DNA from 4 places in the Streptomyces sp. RPA4-2 genome. Region 1 is predicted to be linked to each of the others. Evidence: riboswitches for the same ligand, from Rfam matches in the RefSeq annotation. Region 1 holds a riboswitch; each other region holds the start of a gene.
What was found. A riboswitch is a leader RNA that binds a small molecule or an ion and turns the genes downstream of it on or off. The one in region 1 is predicted to bind cobalamin.
Positions count from the first base shown of each region.

Region 1 (4,400 bases):
CACCGATGCACCCCTTCCGCAAGGCCGTGGAGGCCGGCGACCTCGCCGCGGTCGAGGAGCTGCTGGCCGACGACGTCGTGTTCACCAGCCCCGTCGCCTTCAAGCCCTACCCGGGCAAGGCGATCACCGCGGCCATCCTGCGCGGCGTCACCCGCGTCTTCACCGACTTCCGCTACGTACGGGAGATCGCGGGTGCCGACGGCCGTGACCACGCGCTGGTCTTCACGGCGAAGGTGGGCGACAAGGAGATCAACGGCTGCGACTTCCTGCACTTCGACGAGGACGGCAGGATCGACGACCTGATGGTCATGGTCCGCCCGCTCTCGGCGGCCCATGCGCTCTCCGAGGCCATGGGCGCGCAGTTCGAGCGGATCTCGCGGGAGGCGGCGGAGGCCCAGGGCCGGTGAGCCGCGCCCCCGAGGGCTGGTCGCCCACGCGGTGTTTGGCGCGACCCCCGGGGGCTACCCGCGCCGGGTGACCACGACGACGAGGCCGAAGCCGAAGCCGAAGACGAAGACGAAGCAGACGTCCGCACCGGCGTCCGAGCAGGAACCGATCCGCTTCCTGGAGGACCGCTTCGACTGCGCGCAGGCCTGCGTCGAGTGCGCCCGCGCCTGTGCGCTGCGGGCGAGCTGCATGGATCCGGACGGACCCAAGGTGCGGCAACTCGCGCGCCGTATGGGCCTCATGTGCGCCGAGGTGTGCGACGCGACCTGCCTCGTCCTGGACGGGCAGCACCACCGTGGCGAGGCGGGCATCCGTGTCCAGGTCGAGTGGTGCCGGTCCGTCTGCCGTGAGTGCGCGGACGTCTTCGACCGGTGTCCGGGCGCACAAGTGAGCGCGCGGGCCTGCCGCGCGTGCGCCCAGGCGTGCACGGACTTCCTCGCGACGCTGCTACCCGCCTGAGCCTCCCGCTTGCGCCGACGGGGCGAGCGGCCGGCCGGCCCGTACGTTCCAGCGCCCGGAGCGGCCGCTGAACTCGGTGGCGGTCAGGGGCGGTACGTCGACCCGCCAGAACGCCGACTCCGGTGCGTCCAACACCCGTACCACCAGCGCCCGTACCACCTCCGGCTCCACCACGGCGACGGTCCGGCCCGTCAACCGCGCGGCCGTGTCGAGGCAGCCCGCCACCCGGTCGCAGAAGGCCCGCACCGACTCCCCGCCGTGCGGTGCCGCGCCGGGATCGGCCAGCCACTGGGCCACCGCCTCCGGTTCCTTCGAGCTGACCTCCTCCAGGGTCGCGCCACGCCATCGGCCGACGTCCAGACCGGCCAGCTCCGGGACGTCCAGCACCGCGTCGAGGCCCAGCGCGTCGGCGGTCTCGCGGCACCGCACGGTGGGGGAGACCCACAGCCGCTCCGCGCCGGGGACCGCGCCCGCGGCGGCCCGAGCGAGCCGCAGGCCCGCGGCCTCCACCCGGCCCCCTTCGTCGAAGCGGGCCTCCCGCAGCGCCGCGCTGAGCGCGGCTGAGATCAAGATCACTCGGCTCGTCATACGTTCACTCTCGTGCGCTGTCGTGTTCGCCCGTGCCCGAAACCCCCTGCCGGAACAGGGAATCCGCCGACGTCTCCGCGGTCCCGGGGCGCAACGGCGGTGCTGTCACGCGCCCTTGGCCGGGCCCCGGCTTCGCGGTACGGTCTGGATGATATTGACGACGGTTCGGCGGAAGTCCGGTGGGAGTCCGGCACGGTCGCGCCACTGTAAGCCCAGCGCACGTCACCCCTCCCAGGGGCGGCGGAGGTCGAGCAAGTCAGACCCGCGGCCGTCGTCCTGTGCACCACCGAGACGGGACGCGAGTTCCCCAGGAGGTACCGCCCCATGGCGCAGTCCGTCGCCCAGCCGACCGCCACCCCCACCGCCGTTCCCGCCAAGCTGCCGATCGGCGCGATCGTCCCGTGGGCGGTCTTCTTCGGCGTCCTGATGCTGGTCCTGCTCTACTTCGTCGGCGCCGAACAGGGCGCCACCTCCCTCGTGTCCGGCGAGAACGTCCACGAGTGGGTGCACGACGCCCGCCACCTCCTCGGATTCCCCTGCCACTGACGGCCCGGACAGAAGGGGGCGCCCGCCGGGGCGCCCCCTTACGCATGTCACCGCCATTCCCTATTTCTGGAACACGTTCTACGGTGTGCGCCGTCAGGTCCCGCCTTGGGGAGCCAGGAGGCGCCGTGCATCTCGAATACACGCCGGAGCAGCAGCGGTTGCGGACCGAACTGCGTGAGTACTTCGCCGAGCTGGTGCCCGACAACGCCTATGCCCGGTACGGCGATCCGGCGGCGCAGAAGCGGTTCTACCGTGAGACGATCCGCCGCCTCGGCACGGACGGCCGGCTCGGTGCGGGCTGGCCCAAGGAGTACGGCGGCAGCGGGCTCACGCCCATGGAGCAGTTCATCTTCTTCGACGAGGCCGCCCAGGCGGGCGTACCGCTGCCCCTGATGGCGCTGAACACCGTCGGCCCGACGATCATGCAGTTCGGCACCGAGGAGCAGAAGGGGTACTTCCTGCCGAGGATCCTCTCCGGCGAGATCGACTTCGCGATCGGCTACAGCGAGCCCGACGCGGGCACCGATCTGGCCGCGCTGAAGACCCGGGCCGTACGCGAGGGCGACGAGACCACCGGGCACTACACGGTCGACGGGCAGAAGATCTGGACGACGAACGGCGACACCGCCGACTGGGTGTGGCTCGCCGTCCGCACCGACCCGGACGCCCCGCCCCACAAGGGCATCACCATGCTCCTCGTACCGACCTCCGACCCGGGTTACTCCTGCACCCTCATCAACACCCTCGCCTCGCACGACACCACCGCCAGCTACTACGAGAACATCCGCGTCCCCGTCTCCCGCCGGGTCGGTGAGGAGAACAAGGGCTGGCGGCTGATCACGAACCAGCTCAACCACGAGCGCGTCACCCTCGCCGCCCACGGCACGATGGCGATCCGCGCCCTGCACGACGTCCAGCGCTGGGCCATGGAGACCAAGCTCGCCGACGGCCGCCGGGTCGTCGACCTCCCCTGGGTGCGCCGCCGGCTCGCGCAGACCCACACCCGGCTCGACGCCATGAAGCTCCTGAACTGGCAGATGGTGAACGCCGTCCAGCAGGGCACCCTCACTCCGCAGGACGCCTCCGCGGTCAAGGTGTACGGCTCCGAGGCGCGCCGGGACGCGTACGCCTGGCTCATGGAGATCGTCGCCATGCCGGGTGTCCTGAAGGAGGGCTCGGCGGGTGCCGTCCTGCACGGCGAGCTGGAACGCGGCTACCGGTCGGCGGTGATCTTCACCTTCGGCGGCGGCAACAACGAGATCCAGCGCGAGATCATCTCGTGGATCGGGCTGGGGATGCCGCGGGTGCGGCGTTGACCTGGCGTCGTGGAGGCCTGGCCTGTCACAGCGCCCACCAGCAGTACAGGCGAAGGCCGGCCGGCTGAGCGCGTCGGGCCAGGCCGGCCAGGGCTTCCAGGGCGCCCCCGGCCGTCTCGGCGTCGACCTGGTTGTGCCGCAGTTCGGCGGTCATGGACCACGACTCCGCGAAGCGCCGGAAATCGCCTCGGGTCGCGGTGACGAGGGCGGTCACCAGCGTGTCCGACAGGCTGAACACGAGCGGGCCTTGGCCGTCCGCCTCGGACAACAGCTGCCCGGACCGAGGGCGTCGACCGGCCTCCTCGTAGCTGCAGTCGGTCGCGATCGCCTCGAGCCGGGCGATGGCGACCACCGGGTCGATGCCCTTCAGGGAGACCACATCGAACCCTGCCGGGCCCGGCCCCGCGGGCGATCCGCCCACGGCGACGGCGGCTCGATCGTCAGCGGCGGAGAAGTAGTCGCACAGCGTCATGCCGCAGATTCTGGCACCCGCGACCGACGTCGCCGCGGTCACGACCGGAACGCTCGGCGGGCGATCGCACGGGTGCCGGGACCCGCAGAGCGTCGACGAGTGCGAGGCAGGCCGGGCGGACAGCTCCCGCCGGTCGGCCGCGACGCACGTCGGCCCGGCGCGCGTCGCGCTGTCCCGGCGCGTGGTGCGGCCGGCGTACGCCGCTCCGCCGCCGTACGCCCACGTGCCGTACGGCGGACCGGCCCCGCCGCCCGCCGCGGTGACCCGGCGGCCGAGTGTCGCGGGCACCGCACCGCGCCGCGTTCCCGCACGTCTTCGCCGGGGAAGCCCGCCCCAACGCGTGCTGCGCGCATGGCGTGGCTCGGCCCCGGCTCGCGTCGGGTGCCGTACAAAGTCGGCAGATAACTCGCCATACTGGACGGGCCAGGGGAGGGCGCGGCGAGCAGCGACGGGGGCGATCGCACGAGATGGCGCAGACCAGGCTGATCCAGGGCCGGTACCGACTGCTCGATCTGATCGGGAGTGGCGGCATGGGCGAGGTGTGGCGCGCCCGCGACGAGTCGCTGGGTCGG
Region 1 is NZ_CP050975.2:1,086,472-1,090,871, reverse strand. Features, by position in the region: gene HEP85_RS04375 (nuclear transport factor 2 family protein) at 6-407, shown strand; gene HEP85_RS04370 (four-helix bundle copper-binding protein) at 556-906, shown strand; gene HEP85_RS04365 (histidine phosphatase family protein) at 895-1,494, opposite strand; cobalamin riboswitch at 1,639-1,782, shown strand; gene HEP85_RS04360 (CbtB-domain containing protein) at 1,819-2,040, shown strand; gene HEP85_RS04355 (acyl-CoA dehydrogenase family protein) at 2,166-3,356, shown strand; gene HEP85_RS04350 (hypothetical protein) at 3,382-3,870, opposite strand; gene HEP85_RS04345 (tetratricopeptide repeat protein) at 4,296-4,400, shown strand, end outside.

Region 2 (4,400 bases), 4.9 Mb from region 1:
GCCGATGGTCGGCGTCTCCAGGAAGAGGTTCAGCGACTGGGCCTGGTCCAGGAACGGGGTACGGGCCGCGGCCATGTCGATGAGGCCGCGCTGCGGGATCTCCCACGCCGTGCGGTACAGGTCGCGGACGTCCTGCGGCACCCAGGTGAAGCCCTGCACCGAGCCGTTCGCCTCGCGCAGCGCCTCCCGGGTCTGCGCGTCCCACACCCCGAGCTTCTTCAGCTCGGCCACAAGGTAGGAGTTGACCTGGAGGAACTCACCGGACAGCGTCTCGCGCTTGAAGAGGTTCGAGACCTGCGGCTCGATGCACTCGTACACGCCCGCGATGGACGCGATCGTCGCGGTGGGCGCGATGGCGAGCAGCAGCGAGTTGCGCATGCCGACCGCGGCGATGCGCTCCCGCAGCGCCGCCCAGCGCTCCGGCCAGTTCAGCTCGACGTCGAAGTGGTCGGGGTGCAGCACACCGCGGGCGGTACGGGTCTTCTCCCAGGCCGGCAGCGGGCCGTTGCGCTCGGCGAGGTCGGCGGAGGCCTCGTAGGCGGCGAGCATGATGCGCTCGGCGATACGGGTGGAGAGCGCGCGGGCGGCGGGCGAGTCGAAGGGCAGACGCAGCTTGAAGAAGACGTCCTGGAGGCCCATCGCGCCGAGGCCGACGGGGCGCCACTTGGCGTTCGACCGGCCCGCCTGCTCGGTCGGGTAGAAGTTGATGTCGACGACGCGGTCGAGGAAGGTGACGGCGGTGCGGACCGTCTCGTCCAGACGCTCCCAGTCGAGATCGCCGGTCGTCGTGTCGACGAACGCGCCGAGGTTGACCGAGCCGAGGTTGCAGACGGCCGTCTCCCCGTCGTCCGTGACCTCCAGGATCTCGGTGCACAGGTTCGAGGAGTGCACGGTGTGGCCCGGCTCCGCCGTCTGGTTGGCCGTGCGGTTGGCGGCGTCCTTGAAGGTCATCCAGCCGTTGCCGGTCTGCGCCAGGGTGCGCATCATGCGGCCGTAGAGGTCGCGGGCCGGGATGGTCTTCTTCGCCAGGCCCTTCGCCTCCGCCGCACGGTACGCCGCGTCGAACTCGGCGCCCCACAGGTCGACCAGTCCGGGCACGTCGGAGGGGGAGAAGAGGGACCACTGCGCGTCGGCGTCGACCCGGCGCATGAACTCGTCCGGGATCCAGTGCGCGAGGTTCAGGTTGTGCGTACGGCGGGCGTCCTCGCCGGTGTTGTCACGCAGCTCCAGGAACTCCTCGATGTCGGAGTGCCAGGTCTCCAGGTAGACCGCGGCGGCGCCCTTGCGCCGGCCGCCCTGGTTCACCGCGGCGACCGAGGCGTCGAGGGTCTTCAGGAACGGGACGATGCCGTTGGAGTGCCCGTTCGTGCCGCGGATCAGTGAACCGCGGGAGCGGATGCGGGAGTAGGACAGCCCGATACCGCCCGCGTGCTTCGACAGGCGCGCGACCTGGTGGTAGCGGTCGTAGATGGAGTCCAGCTCGTCCAGCGGGGAGTCGAGGAGGTAGCAGGACGACATCTGGGGGTGCCGCGTACCGGAGTTGAAGAGCGTGGGGGAGGAGGGGAGGTAGTCCAGCCGGCTCATCAGGCCGTAGAGCGCGGCCACTTCGTCGACGGACCGGGCCGTGTCGTCCTCCGCCAGGCCGGACGCCACCCGGAGCATGAAGTGCTGGGGGGTCTCGACGACCTTGCGGGTGATCGGGTGCCGGAGCAGGTAGCGGCTGTGCAGGGTGCGCAGGCCGAAGTAGCCGAAGCGGTCGTCGCCCGCGGTGTCGATCAGCGCGTCCAGGCGGGCCGCGTGAAGGTCGACGAAGTCCGCCGTGCGGTCGGCGATCAGACCCTCGCGCCGGCCCGTGGTGATGGACTCGGAGAACGTCGTGACGCCCTGCGAGGCGGCCTCCTCGGCGATGCCGACCGTCAGCAGCCTGGCGGCCAGCCGCGAGTACACGGGGTCCTCGGAGATGAGGCCGGCGGCCGCCTCGGTGGCCAGCTCGCGCAGTTCCGCGTCGTCCGCGTGCGTGGACCGGCCGCGCAGCGCGGCGGCGGCGACCCGGCCGGGGTCGGCGCCGGGGAGGTCGGCGGTGAAGTCGGTCAGGGTACGCAGCAGCGTGGTACCGGGACCGTCCGTCTCCACCGGGGCCCGCTGCGCGGACTCCGCTTCCACCGGGGCCTGCTGGGCGGAAACTGAAACCGGGTCGGCTGGCGCGATGGTCACTTGGGGCTCTCCCTCGCTCGGCACGGGGCCTGGCGGAGGGCAGCGGGACACGCGACTCGGTTACGGGTACGCGTGCGTCCACCGGCCCATTCCACGAGGCCCGGACGTCGTCGGCGCCCGGGCCGGCTGGCCGGGGCACGCTGTCGGCAGGTCCTCGGACTGAAGCCCGTGCGCGAATGCGCACAAGTACACCGTTGCGGGACAGTTCCGGATTCGCACCGGATTCCCCTGCGACGACAGCGAGCATGAGCATACATCTAGTGCCGGGCTGAGGAAGCACCCCCACATGTTGTGCCGTGTCGGCTTCGGAGGGCGCTACGGAGTGTGCCTGAGGGTCAACTCGTAGGTGAGGAGGAAGACGTCGTCGAGGTGCGGAACCGGGTTCCAGTCGCGCTCCGGGGCGCGGGTGAAGCCGAGGCGTTCGTAGAGGCGGTGGGCGGTGCGCATGGTGCGCTGGGTGGACAGCACCACGCGCGCACAGCCCCCGGTGGCCCGTGCGCGGTCGACGCAGGCGCCCACGAGGGCCGCGCCCGCACCCCGGCCGCGGGCCTCGCGCGCGACGGCGAGCATCCGGATCTCGGCCTCGCCGGGCCGTGCGATGTCGGCCATGGGGCCGCCCCGGGGGACGAAGGTCACGCCGCCGAGGACCTGTTCCCCCTCGACCGCGACGAGCACCTCGGCCGCGGCGGCCCGCTTCGCGACGTCCCGCAGCTCTCCGAGATACGGGTCGCCCTCCCCGAAGTCGAGCAGCCCGTCCCCGAGATAGGCCCGCACGGTGATCTCGCCGACGCAGGGGTACTCCTCCGGCCGCGCGGGCCTGATGACGATGTCCATGCCGGGAGTGTGCCCCGGACGCACGGCGGCGGGCCGCCGGATCTCTCTCCGGCGGCCCGCTCCCTGGTACCGCTGTCCCGGACCGCGCCCGGCGGTGCCCGCCCGTGGGAGCGGGCGGGACTTTCGCAAGGCGCCTAGTGGCCCGCCTCCGCGGTGGCCGGGGGCAGTTCGACCTGGACTCCCGGGTCGCCCGCGTCCGCCGTGTAGTCCGCCGGTGACGTCTCGTCCACGCCGTCGGGCGCCTTGAACGCCCGCAGGGCGAAGGTGAGGACGACGGAGACCACCACGTTCATGACGAACGCCGTCAGACCGATGTAGCCGATCTCCCCGATCCCCGGGATCTCCTTCGAGCTGCCGCCGAAGTGCGCTTGCGTCGGTGAGGCGACCCCGTAGGCGGCGAGCGTGCCGTAGAGCATGCCGACCGCCCAGCCGCCGAGCAGCGCCCAGCGGTGGAACCAGCGCGTGAACAGACCGCCGACCAGGGCCGGGAAGGTCTGCAGGATCCAGATGCCGCCCAGGAGCTGGAAGTTGATGGCGACCGTCTTGTCCATCGTCAGGACGAAGACCAGCGCGCCCACCTTCACCAGGAGCGAGACCAGCTTGGAGACCTTCGTCTCCTGCTGCGGGGTCGCGTCCGGATTGATGAAGTCCCTGTAGATGTTGCGGGTGAAGAGGTTCGCGGCCGCGATGGACATGATGGCCGCGGGGACGAGGGCTCCGATGCCGATCGCGGCGAAGGCCACACCCGCGAACCAGTCCGGGAACATGTCCTCGAAGAGCTGCGGGATGGCGAGCTGGCCGTTGGTGACCTTCACCCCGGCCGCGATCGCCATGAAGCCGAGCAGGGCGAGCAGGCCCAGCATCAGGGAGTAGAGCGGCAGGATCGTGGTGTTGCGCCGGATCACCTCACGGCTGCGGCTGGACAGCGTCGCGGTGATCGAGTGCGGGTACATGAACAGGGCGAGCGCGGAGCCGAGTGCCAGGGTGGCGTAGGTCCACTGCCCTGCCTGGGCCGGTACGATCCCGCCCGCGCCGGCCGCGGCGTACTTCTCGCTCGCCGAGTGGAAGATCTCGTCGAAGCCGCCCAGCTTGATCGGGATGTAGATGATGGCCACCGCGATCACGATGTAGATCAGGGTGTCCTTCACGAACGCGATCAGGGCGGGGGCGCGCAGGCCCGAGGAGTAGGTGTACGCGGCCAGTACGCCGAAGGCGATGAGGAGCGGGAGGTCCTTGACGAACCAGTTCGTGTTCTCGCCGCCGCCGACGCCCATGACGTCCAGCACGGCCTGGATGCCCACCAGTTGGAGCGCGATGTACGGCATGGTCGCGAGGATGCCGGTGACGGCGAC
Region 2 is NZ_CP050975.2:6,007,418-6,011,817, forward strand. Features, by position in the region: gene HEP85_RS26420 (ribonucleoside-diphosphate reductase subunit alpha) at 1-2,163, opposite strand, end outside; cobalamin riboswitch at 2,342-2,497, opposite strand; gene HEP85_RS26425 (GNAT family N-acetyltransferase) at 2,530-3,048, opposite strand; gene mctP (monocarboxylate uptake permease MctP) at 3,183-4,400, opposite strand, start outside.
Region 2: another riboswitch for cobalamin. It lies ahead of HEP85_RS26420 (ribonucleoside-diphosphate reductase subunit alpha); the one in region 1 lies ahead of HEP85_RS04360 (CbtB-domain containing protein).

Region 3 (4,400 bases), 250 kb from region 1:
GTGTCGCCGAGGGGCTGGTCGTCGCGGACGAAGGACCAGGCGAGCATGGTGACCGGTCCCGTGAGCATGCCCTTGACCGGCTTGGTGGTGAGCGACTGGGCGTACGTGGTCCAGCGCACCGTCATCGGTTCGGGCCGTGAGATGTCGCCGGCCAGGATCGGCGGGCGGACGTAGCGGGTGCCGTACGACTGGACCCACCCGTGCTGTGTGGTGAGGTAACCCGTGAGCTGTTCGGCGAAGTACTGCACCATGTCGTTGCGTTCGGCCTCGCCGTGCACCAGGACGTCGATGCCGGCCTTCTCCTGGAAGGAGATCACCTCGCCGATCTCGGCCCTGATGAGTTCCTCGTACCCGGCGACGTCGATCCGGCCGGTCCGCAGATCGGCCCGTGCGGTGCGCAGTTCGGCGGTCTGCGGGAAGGACCCGATGGTGGTGGTCGGCAGGAGGGGGAGGCCCAGGTGCGCGCGCTGGGCGGTGGCCCGCTCGGCGTACGGCTGGGAGCGACGGGCATCGGTGTCCGTGACGGCGGTGGTGCGGCCGCGGACCGCCGGGTCGTGGGTGATCGCGGAGGCCGCCCGGGAGGCGAGGTCGGCCCGGTTCGCGGCCAGTTCGGCGGCGATGGTGTCGGTGCCCCGGGCGAGGCCCTCGGCGAGGGTGGCGATCTCGGTCGTCTTCTGGCGGGCGAAGGCGAGCCAGTGCAGGATCTGCGGGTCGATGTCCCGTTCGGCGGACGCGTCGAGCGGTACGTGCAGGAGCGAGCAGGAGGCGGAGACGTCCACCCGGTCGGCGAGCCCGAGCAGGGTGCCGAGTGTGCCGAGGGACCTCTCCAGGTTGTTGACCCAGATGTTGCGGCCGTCGACCACGCCGGCCACCAGACGCTTTCCGGGCAGTCCGCCGACAGCGGCCAGGGCGTCGAGGTTGGCGGCGGCCGCGCCGGTGAAGTCCAGCGCGAGGCCGTCCACCGGGGCCTTGGCCAGTACGGGCAGGGCGTCGCCGAGGCGGTCGAAGTACGAGGCGAGCAGCAGCTTCGGCCGGTCGGTCAGCGCGCCGAGGCCGCGGTAGGCGCGCGCGGCGGCGTTGAGTTCGGCGGGGGTGCGGTCCTGGACCAGAGCGGGCTCGTCGAGCTGCACCCAGTCGGCTCCCGCCGCGCGGAGGTCGGCGAGCACCTCGGCGTAGACGGGCAGCAGCCGGTCCAGCAGGGTCAGCGGTTCGAAGTCCGCGGCGACACCGGGCGCCGGCTTGGCCAGCAGGAGATAGGTGACCGGACCGACGAGGACGGGCCGGGCCGCGTGACCGAGGGCGATCGCCTCCCTGAGCTGCCCGACCTGGTGTGCGGAGTCGGTCCTGAACACCGTGTCCGGACCCAACTCCGGTACCAGGTAGTGGTAGTTGGTGTCGAACCACTTGGTCATCTCCAGCGGCGCCACGTCCTGGGTGCCGCGCGCCATCGCGAAGTACCCGTCGAGCGGGTCGGCTTCGACGGCCTTGCGGTGCCGCTCGGGGACGGCGCCGACCATGACACTGGTGTCGAGGACGTGGTCGTAGTACGAGAAGTCGCCGGTCGGCACCTCGTGGATGCCGGATTCCGCCAGGTGCCGCCAGTTCGACCGGCGCAGACCGGCGGCGGTCTCCCGGAGGGCGTCGGCGGTGGTCCGGCCCTTCCAGTAGCCCTCGATCGCCTTCTTCAGCTCACGGTCGGGACCTTGGCGGGGGTAGCCGTACACGGTGGCTCGTGCTGCCGCGGCTGCGGGCTTGGCTGTCACGGAAATCTCCTTCGCGAGATGTCTCGTCGGGATCCCGACGACGGGACGCGAACGCGAAGGGGTGACGAACCGGGCGGAATCCGCCCGCGCCACGAGGCGCGGTCGACCGCCGGTATGTACGCCGACCCGCCCACGAGGTCACCGGGATGTCCGCGCGCGAACGGTCGCGTGCGGGCAACGGGCAGGTCTTCGGACTCGCGGGCGCGGCTTCCCCGAAGGGCATCCACCTACTGGCCGTCGCTTCCCGGACCCGGTCGGGCCCAGTGCGTATGACGGCGTTCGTTCCCACTCACCGCTGCGGGGCAGTCCCGGATTCCCACCGGGTTCCCTCTTACGACGCATCCCGCCTGGCGGACGGGGCGAACCAGCTGCACAGGCCACCCTAGGGGGCGACACGGTCCCGTGGCGTGAGCGGCTCACATCGCGGACGGTGACATGGGACACCGTCCGCGGTCGCCCACGGCTCGGCGGCGCGTGTTCCAGGGGCGGCGCGGGCAGGCACCGTGTCCGTCGCGCCAACACGGTGCCGCGTCCCGTCGTGGACGGGCGGAGTGCCCTGACGCGTCAGCCTTCCGCGCCGCCGAACACGCCCAGGATGCGTTCCGCCGCCAGCGTGGCCGTCAACTCCCCGTCCCGCACCTGCTGTTCGAGGGCGGGCGTGAGGGCTCGTACCGCCGGATCCGCGTGCAGCCGGCCGAGGAGCTCGTCGCGGACCATCGTCCAGGTCCAGTCGACCTGCTGGTCGCGGCGCTTGGCGGCGAGGCGGCCGGTCGAGTCGAGCAGGACGCGGTGCTGTTCGAGGCGCTCCCAGACGGCTTCCAGGCCGGTCGACTCGCGGGCGCTGCAACTCAGCACGGGGGGAGTCCAGGCCGCGTCCACCGGATGCATCAGACGAAGGGCGCCCGCCAACTCCCGTGCCGCGGAACGCGCGTCCCGCTCGTGCGGGCCGTCCGCCTTGTTGACGGTGATCACGTCCGCGAGCTCCAGGACCCCCTTCTTGATGCCTTGCAACTGGTCGCCGGTGCGGGCCAGCGTGAGCAGCAGGAAGGAGTCGACCATGTTCGCCACCGCGGTCTCCGACTGGCCGACACCCACCGTCTCCACCAGGATCACGTCGTAGCCCGCCGCCTCCATCACCACCATCGACTCCCGTGTCGCCTTCGCCACGCCGCCGAGGGTGCCGGCGGTGGGGGAGGGGCGTACGAAAGCGGCGGGGTCCACCGCCAGGCGCTCCATACGGGTCTTGTCACCCAGGATCGAACCGCCCGTACGGGTCGACGAGGGGTCGACGGCGAGCACCGCGACCCGGTGCCCGAGCGAGGTGAGCATTGTGCCGAGCGCGTCGATGAAGGTCGACTTGCCCACACCCGGCACCCCGGTGATGCCGATGCGCCGGGCGTTGCCGCCGTGGGGCAGCAACTGGGTCAGCAGCGCCTGCCCGAGGGACCGGTGATCGGCCCGGGTGGACTCGACGAGAGTGATGGCCCGCGCGATGTACGCACGCTTCCCGTCGAGTACGCCCTTCACATAGGAGTCGAGGTCGATCGCCATGGGCCTCAGCCGTGTCCGAGACCGGTGGCCAGCCGTTCCACCAGGTCGTGCGCCGCGTCCGGGATCACCGTTCCCGGCGGGAAGACGGCCGCCGCGCCCATCTCCAGCAGGGTCGGCACGTCCTGCGGCGGAATCACCCCGCCCACCACGATCATGATGTCCTCGCGTCCCTCCTCCGCCAGTTGCTCCCGCAGCGCCGGGACCAGGGTGAGGTGCCCGGCGGCCAGCGAGGACACCCCGACGATGTGCACGTCGGCCTCGACGGCCTGCCGTGCCACCTCGGCCGGGGTCTGGAACAGCGGGCCGACGTCCACGTCGAAGCCGAGGTCGGCGAAGGCCGTGGCGATGACCTTCTGCCCGCGGTCATGGCCGTCCTGGCCCATCTTGGCCACCAGGATGCGCGGCCGGCGGCCCTCGGACTCCTCGAAGGCGTCCACCCGGGTGCGGGTGCGCTCGACGGACGGCGACTCGCCTGCTTCGTTGCGGTACACACCCGAGATCGTACGGATCTGGCTCGCGTGCCGCCCGTACACCTTCTCCAGAGCGTCGGAGATCTCACCGACGGTGGCCTTGGCGCGGGCCGCGTTCACCGCCAGCTCCAGCAGGTTGCCGGTGCCCCCGGCGGCCGCCGTCAGCGCACGCAGCGACTCCTGGCACGCGGACTCGTCGCGCTCCGCGCGCAGCCGGCGCAGCTTCTCGATCTGCTGGGTCCGTACGGAGGAGTTGTCGACCTTGAGGACATCGATCTGTTCGTCGGTGTCGACCCGGTACTTGTTGACGCCGATGACCGGCTGACGGCCCGAGTCGATCCGGGCCTGGGTGCGGGCCGCGGCCTCCTCCACGCGCAGCTTCGGGATGCCCGCGTCGATGGCCTGCGCCATGCCGCCGGCCGCCTCGACCTCCTCGATGTGCTGCCAGGCCCGGCGTGCCAGGTCGTACGTCAGCTTCTCCACGTAGGCGCTGCCGCCCCACGGGTCGATCACCCGCGTCGTGCCCGACTCCTGCTGGATCAGCAACTGGGTATTGCGGGCGATCCGCGCCGAGAAGTCGGTGGGCAGGGCGAGCGCCTCGTCCAGGGCGTTGGTG
Region 3 is NZ_CP050975.2:838,600-842,999, reverse strand. Features, by position in the region: gene metE (5-methyltetrahydropteroyltriglutamate--homocysteine S-methyltransferase) at 1-1,763, opposite strand, end outside; cobalamin riboswitch at 1,926-2,147, opposite strand; gene meaB (methylmalonyl Co-A mutase-associated GTPase MeaB) at 2,328-3,314, opposite strand; gene scpA (methylmalonyl-CoA mutase) at 3,320-4,400, opposite strand, start outside.
Region 3: another riboswitch for cobalamin. It lies ahead of metE (5-methyltetrahydropteroyltriglutamate--homocysteine S-methyltransferase); the one in region 1 lies ahead of HEP85_RS04360 (CbtB-domain containing protein).

Region 4 (4,400 bases), 8.7 Mb from region 1:
TTCTCCCGCCTGGAGGGATGCGACATCGCCGCGGCCGCCCGGGTGCTGGAGCGTATAGCCCCCCGATGAGGACGCGGCCCGCCCTTGGCGACCCCTCTCCCGGCTGATGAGTACGTCGACGGCCCGCCTTGCCCTGGGCCGAGGGCGAGGGTGTCGGTGCCGAGACGACATGCGTGGCGCGACCGGAGGCGTCGATGCGCCGCGCGACACGGCCCTGCGCACCATGGCCGGACGGTTCGCCACCGCCACCGGATGCTCCGTGGCCGACCGGGTCCCGCCCCCGCGCAACGGCGACGGCCGCCTGAGCGACCATGGCATCGAGAGGATCGTCCTCGATCTCCGTGTCCACCGGATCCTGGAAGGAACCAACGAGAACATGCGCGTCAACGTGGCCCGCGGCCTGATGGGGGTGTTCGGATGACCGGCGCCCACGACGCCGGGGCGGTCACCGGCACCGACGACTCCGTACTCCTGCGTACCGAGGGGCGCGCCGCGTACCTCACCCTCAACCGGCCCCGGGCGCTCAACGCCCTCACCCACACCATGGTCCGCCGCATCGACTCGGCGCTCACGGTCTGGGAACACGACCCGGCCGTGGAGACCGTCGTCGTGACCGGCGCGGGGGAGCGGGGCCTGTGCGCGGGCGGCGACATCCGCGCCATCCACGACGACGCCCGGAACGGGGACGGCGCGGCGTCGATGGCCTTCTGGCGCGACGAGTACCGGCTCAACGCCCGTATCGCGCGCTACCCGAAACCGTATGTCGCCGTGATGGACGGCATCGTGATGGGCGGCGGCGTCGGTGTCTCCGCGCACGGCAGCGTACGGATCGCCACCGAGCGTTCCCGGATCGCGATGCCCGAGACCGGTATCGGCTTCGTCCCGGACGTGGGCGGCACCTACCTCCTCGCTCTCGCGCCCGGCGAACTGGGCACACACCTGGCGCTGACCGGAACCCCGGTGGGCGCGGGCGACGCCCTGCTGTGCGGGCTGTCCGACCAGTACGTGCCGTCCGACTCCCTGCCACGACTCGTCCAGGACCTCGCTCACGCGCCGGTACGGGAAGTTCTGGGCCGTCACGTCAGGGACGCGCCGCCCGGGGGCCTCGCGGAAGCACGGCGCTGGATCGACGCCTGTTACTCCGCCCGCACCGTCGAGGAGATCGTGGGCCGCTTGCTGGATCACGGGGACAGCGCGGCCAAGGAGGCCGCCGAGACCCTGCTCACCAAGTCACCCACCGCCCTCAAGGTCACCCTCGCCGCGATGCGCGGAGCCCGTCGGCCCGGCTCCCTGGAGGAGGTGCTCGACCAGGAATACCGCGTCTCCTGCGCGGCACTCACCGAACCGGACCTCGTGGAGGGCATCCGGGCCCAGGTCATCGACAAGGACCGCGAACCGCGTTGGTCGCCGCCGACGCTCGCCGAGGTCTCCGACGCGGACGTCGCACGCTTCTTCACCCCGCTCGGCGAGCGTGAACTCGGCCTTGCCGCACCCGACATCACGCGGGAGGCGCCCAGGTGAGCCGGGCCGTCGCGTTCATCCAGCAGGGGGCGTACGGGTGGCCCATGAGCGTCTTCGCCGGGAAGCGGTCGGCCCGCTTCCCCCACCGCTGACCCACAGGTCACGGCGGCCGCCCCGCCTGGCGAGACGAAGATCACGGCGGCGGGGACGGTCTTGGCCATGAACCCGACACGCGGTACGGTCAGTGCGATATCGACGACGGCATGGCGGAAGCCGGTGGAAATCCGGCACGGTCGCGCCACTGTGAACGAGACCCCCTCCGCAGGGGGTCTCTCAAGTCAGACCCGCAGCTGTCGTCCTGTGCACCACCGAGATGGGACGCGAACTCCCGAGGAGGTCCTGCCATGGCGCAGACCGTCGCTCCGCCGACAGCCACCCCGATCCCCGCCAAACTGCCGATCGGCACGATCGTCCCCTGGGCGGTCTTCTTCGGCATCCTGATGCTGGTCATGCTCTATTTCGTCGGCGCCGAGCAGGGCGCCACCTCCGTCGTCTCCGGCGAGGACGTTCACGAGTGGGTGCACGACGCCCGCCACCTCCTCGGCTTCCCCTGCCACTGACGAGGGACACCGCGCACCCATGAACTCCGCAACTGTCAGAAACCTTCTCGTGCGGGGCATGCTCGCCGGCCTCGCCGCCGGTGTGCTGGCCCTCGTCGTCGCCTACTTCCTGGGCGAGCCCAGCGTCGACGATGCCATCGGATTCGAAGAGGCCCACGCCCCGGCACACGGGCACGAGGTCGAGATCGTCAGCCGTAGCCTTCAGTCCACCGGCGGCCTCGCCACCGGCGTGCTGATCTACGGAGTGGCCTTCGGCGGCATCGCCGCCCTCGCGTACTGCTTCGCACTCGGCCGCGTCGGCCGCTTCAGCCCGCGCGCGACCGCGCTGCTGCTGTCCGGCTGCGCGCTGCTCGCGGTGTACGTCGTGCCGTTCCTGAAGTACCCGGCCAACCCGCCGTCCGTCGGCGACCCCGACACCATCGGCAAGCGCACGACGCTGTACTTCCTGATGATGGTGCTGAGTGTGCTGCTCGCGGTCGCCGCCGTGATCCTCGGCAAGCGGCTCGCACCCCGTTGGGGCACTTGGTACGCCACCGTCGCCGCGGTCGTCTTCTTCGCTCTCGTGATCGGAATCGCGTACGAGTTCCTCCCGGTCATCAACGAGGTCCCGAAGGACTTCCCGGCCACCTTGCTGTGGCGGTTCCGTACCTCGGCCCTCGCCATCCAGCTCACGCTGTGGACCGGCTTCGGCCTGGTCTTCGGGGAGTTGGCGCAGCGCCTGCTGGCCCCGCGGCCGGCGGCGGTCCCCGCGGGAGCAACTCCCGTACCGAACTGACCCATTGACGCAGAGATGACCTACCGAGATCGCCCGCTGAGTCATCAGCGGGCGATCTCGCGCAGAGGGCCCACCGGAACCATCCGGGGGCCCTCTCGCGGTCTCCCCAAATCCACGACTTGCGACAGGCGATCGGAGGCCGGAGCGCCCGGGTGCGAGTGCCGGCGCAGCAGGTGAAGCGGACCGAGGAACTGCTGCGGGATCTCTAGGCACTGGCCGGTCGTCCCCCTGAAGGCGGCGCCGGCCCGTGCGTGCTGGGCGGCGACACGACATCGTGTCCCCGCCCACGGACGGACACGAGCGTCCCGCGACCGGGCCGCTCGGCCAGGGCGGAAACGGACCAGGAGTGTCTGCGCCGCGCACTGGCGAGCCTGCTCGAACGCCACCGGGGCCGGTCCGGCGCGCAGGATTCGGGTGACGAGCGGCCTGTCTCGTCGTCACGCGGCTGAGGCCGTCCCGTGGTCCCCGGCGTGCGGCTCAGGTCAGGCACGGCTTCAGCACGTACGCTCGCCGGTCCGGATCGCCGTCTCCGGCCCGGCCCCTCGGATGCGGTGACGGCATTCGGGGATCCGGCACCCCGGGCCGACAGAAGTGCCGGCGCCGCCGGACCCTCGACCGGCGGCGCCGTCCGGACCCCTCGGTCCGGATCCACCGGGGCCCTCGACCCCGGATCCACCAGGGCCCTCAACCCTGGTCGTACAGGTGGAACCTCCGCGCGGGCCGCCCCGTCAGGCCGCCTCGGCGTGCCGGACGAGATGGCGGGTATAGGCGTCCGGGGTGAAGAACAGGGGCAACTCCGGTTCCAGGGTGTTGCGTTCGAAGAGGGACCGCACCTCGTCCACGGCGGCCCACGGGTATTCGGCACCCAGTGCGGCGAGTTCGTCGTCGAGCAGCCGCAGCACCGTCTCCCGGTCGACGGCACGCTGCCGTAGCCACTGCCAGATCTGTACGCGGGCGATCTCCGCGGTCGCCGCGTCCTCCATCAGGCCGTACAGGGCGACGGCCCCACTGCCGCGCAGCCAGGCATCGAAGTAGCGGAGCGTGACCGCGATGTTGGTGCGCACGCCCTCCTCGGTGGGCGGCCCGCCGACGCGGCGTACGGGCAGCAGGTCCGCGGCGTCCACCTCGGTGTCGCCGCGGGTGCGCTCGATCTGATGGGGCCGGTCGCCGAGGACACCGTCGAAGGCCTCACGGCACACCGGCACGAGACCGGGGTGGGCGACCCAGGAGCCGTCGAAGCCGTCCTCGGCCTCACGCTCCTTGTCGAGCCGGACCTCGGCCAGGGCCGCCTCGTGAGCGGCCCGGTCCTGGCCCGGCACGTGGGCGGCCATGCCGCCGATGGCGTGGGCCCCCCGCCGGTGGCAGGTGCGTACCAGCAGTTCGGTGTACGCGCGCAGGAACGGCGCGGTCATCGTCACAGCCGCCCGGTCAGGCAGCAGGACGTCCGCGCGGTGACCGAAGGTCTTGATCAGACTGAACAGGTAGTCCCAACGGCCCGCGTTGAGGCCGGCACTGTGCTCGCGCAACGCGTGGAGGATCTCCTC
Region 4 is NZ_CP050975.2:9,758,082-9,762,481, forward strand. Features, by position in the region: gene HEP85_RS43125 (MarR family winged helix-turn-helix transcriptional regulator) at 1-69, shown strand, start outside; gene HEP85_RS43130 (acyl-CoA dehydrogenase family protein) at 107-421, shown strand; gene HEP85_RS43135 (enoyl-CoA hydratase/isomerase family protein) at 418-1,521, shown strand; cobalamin riboswitch at 1,687-1,828, shown strand; gene HEP85_RS43140 (CbtB-domain containing protein) at 1,866-2,081, shown strand; gene HEP85_RS43145 (CbtA family protein) at 2,101-2,856, shown strand; gene aceB (malate synthase A) at 3,585-4,400, opposite strand, start outside.
Region 4: another riboswitch for cobalamin. It lies ahead of HEP85_RS43140 (CbtB-domain containing protein); the one in region 1 lies ahead of HEP85_RS04360 (CbtB-domain containing protein).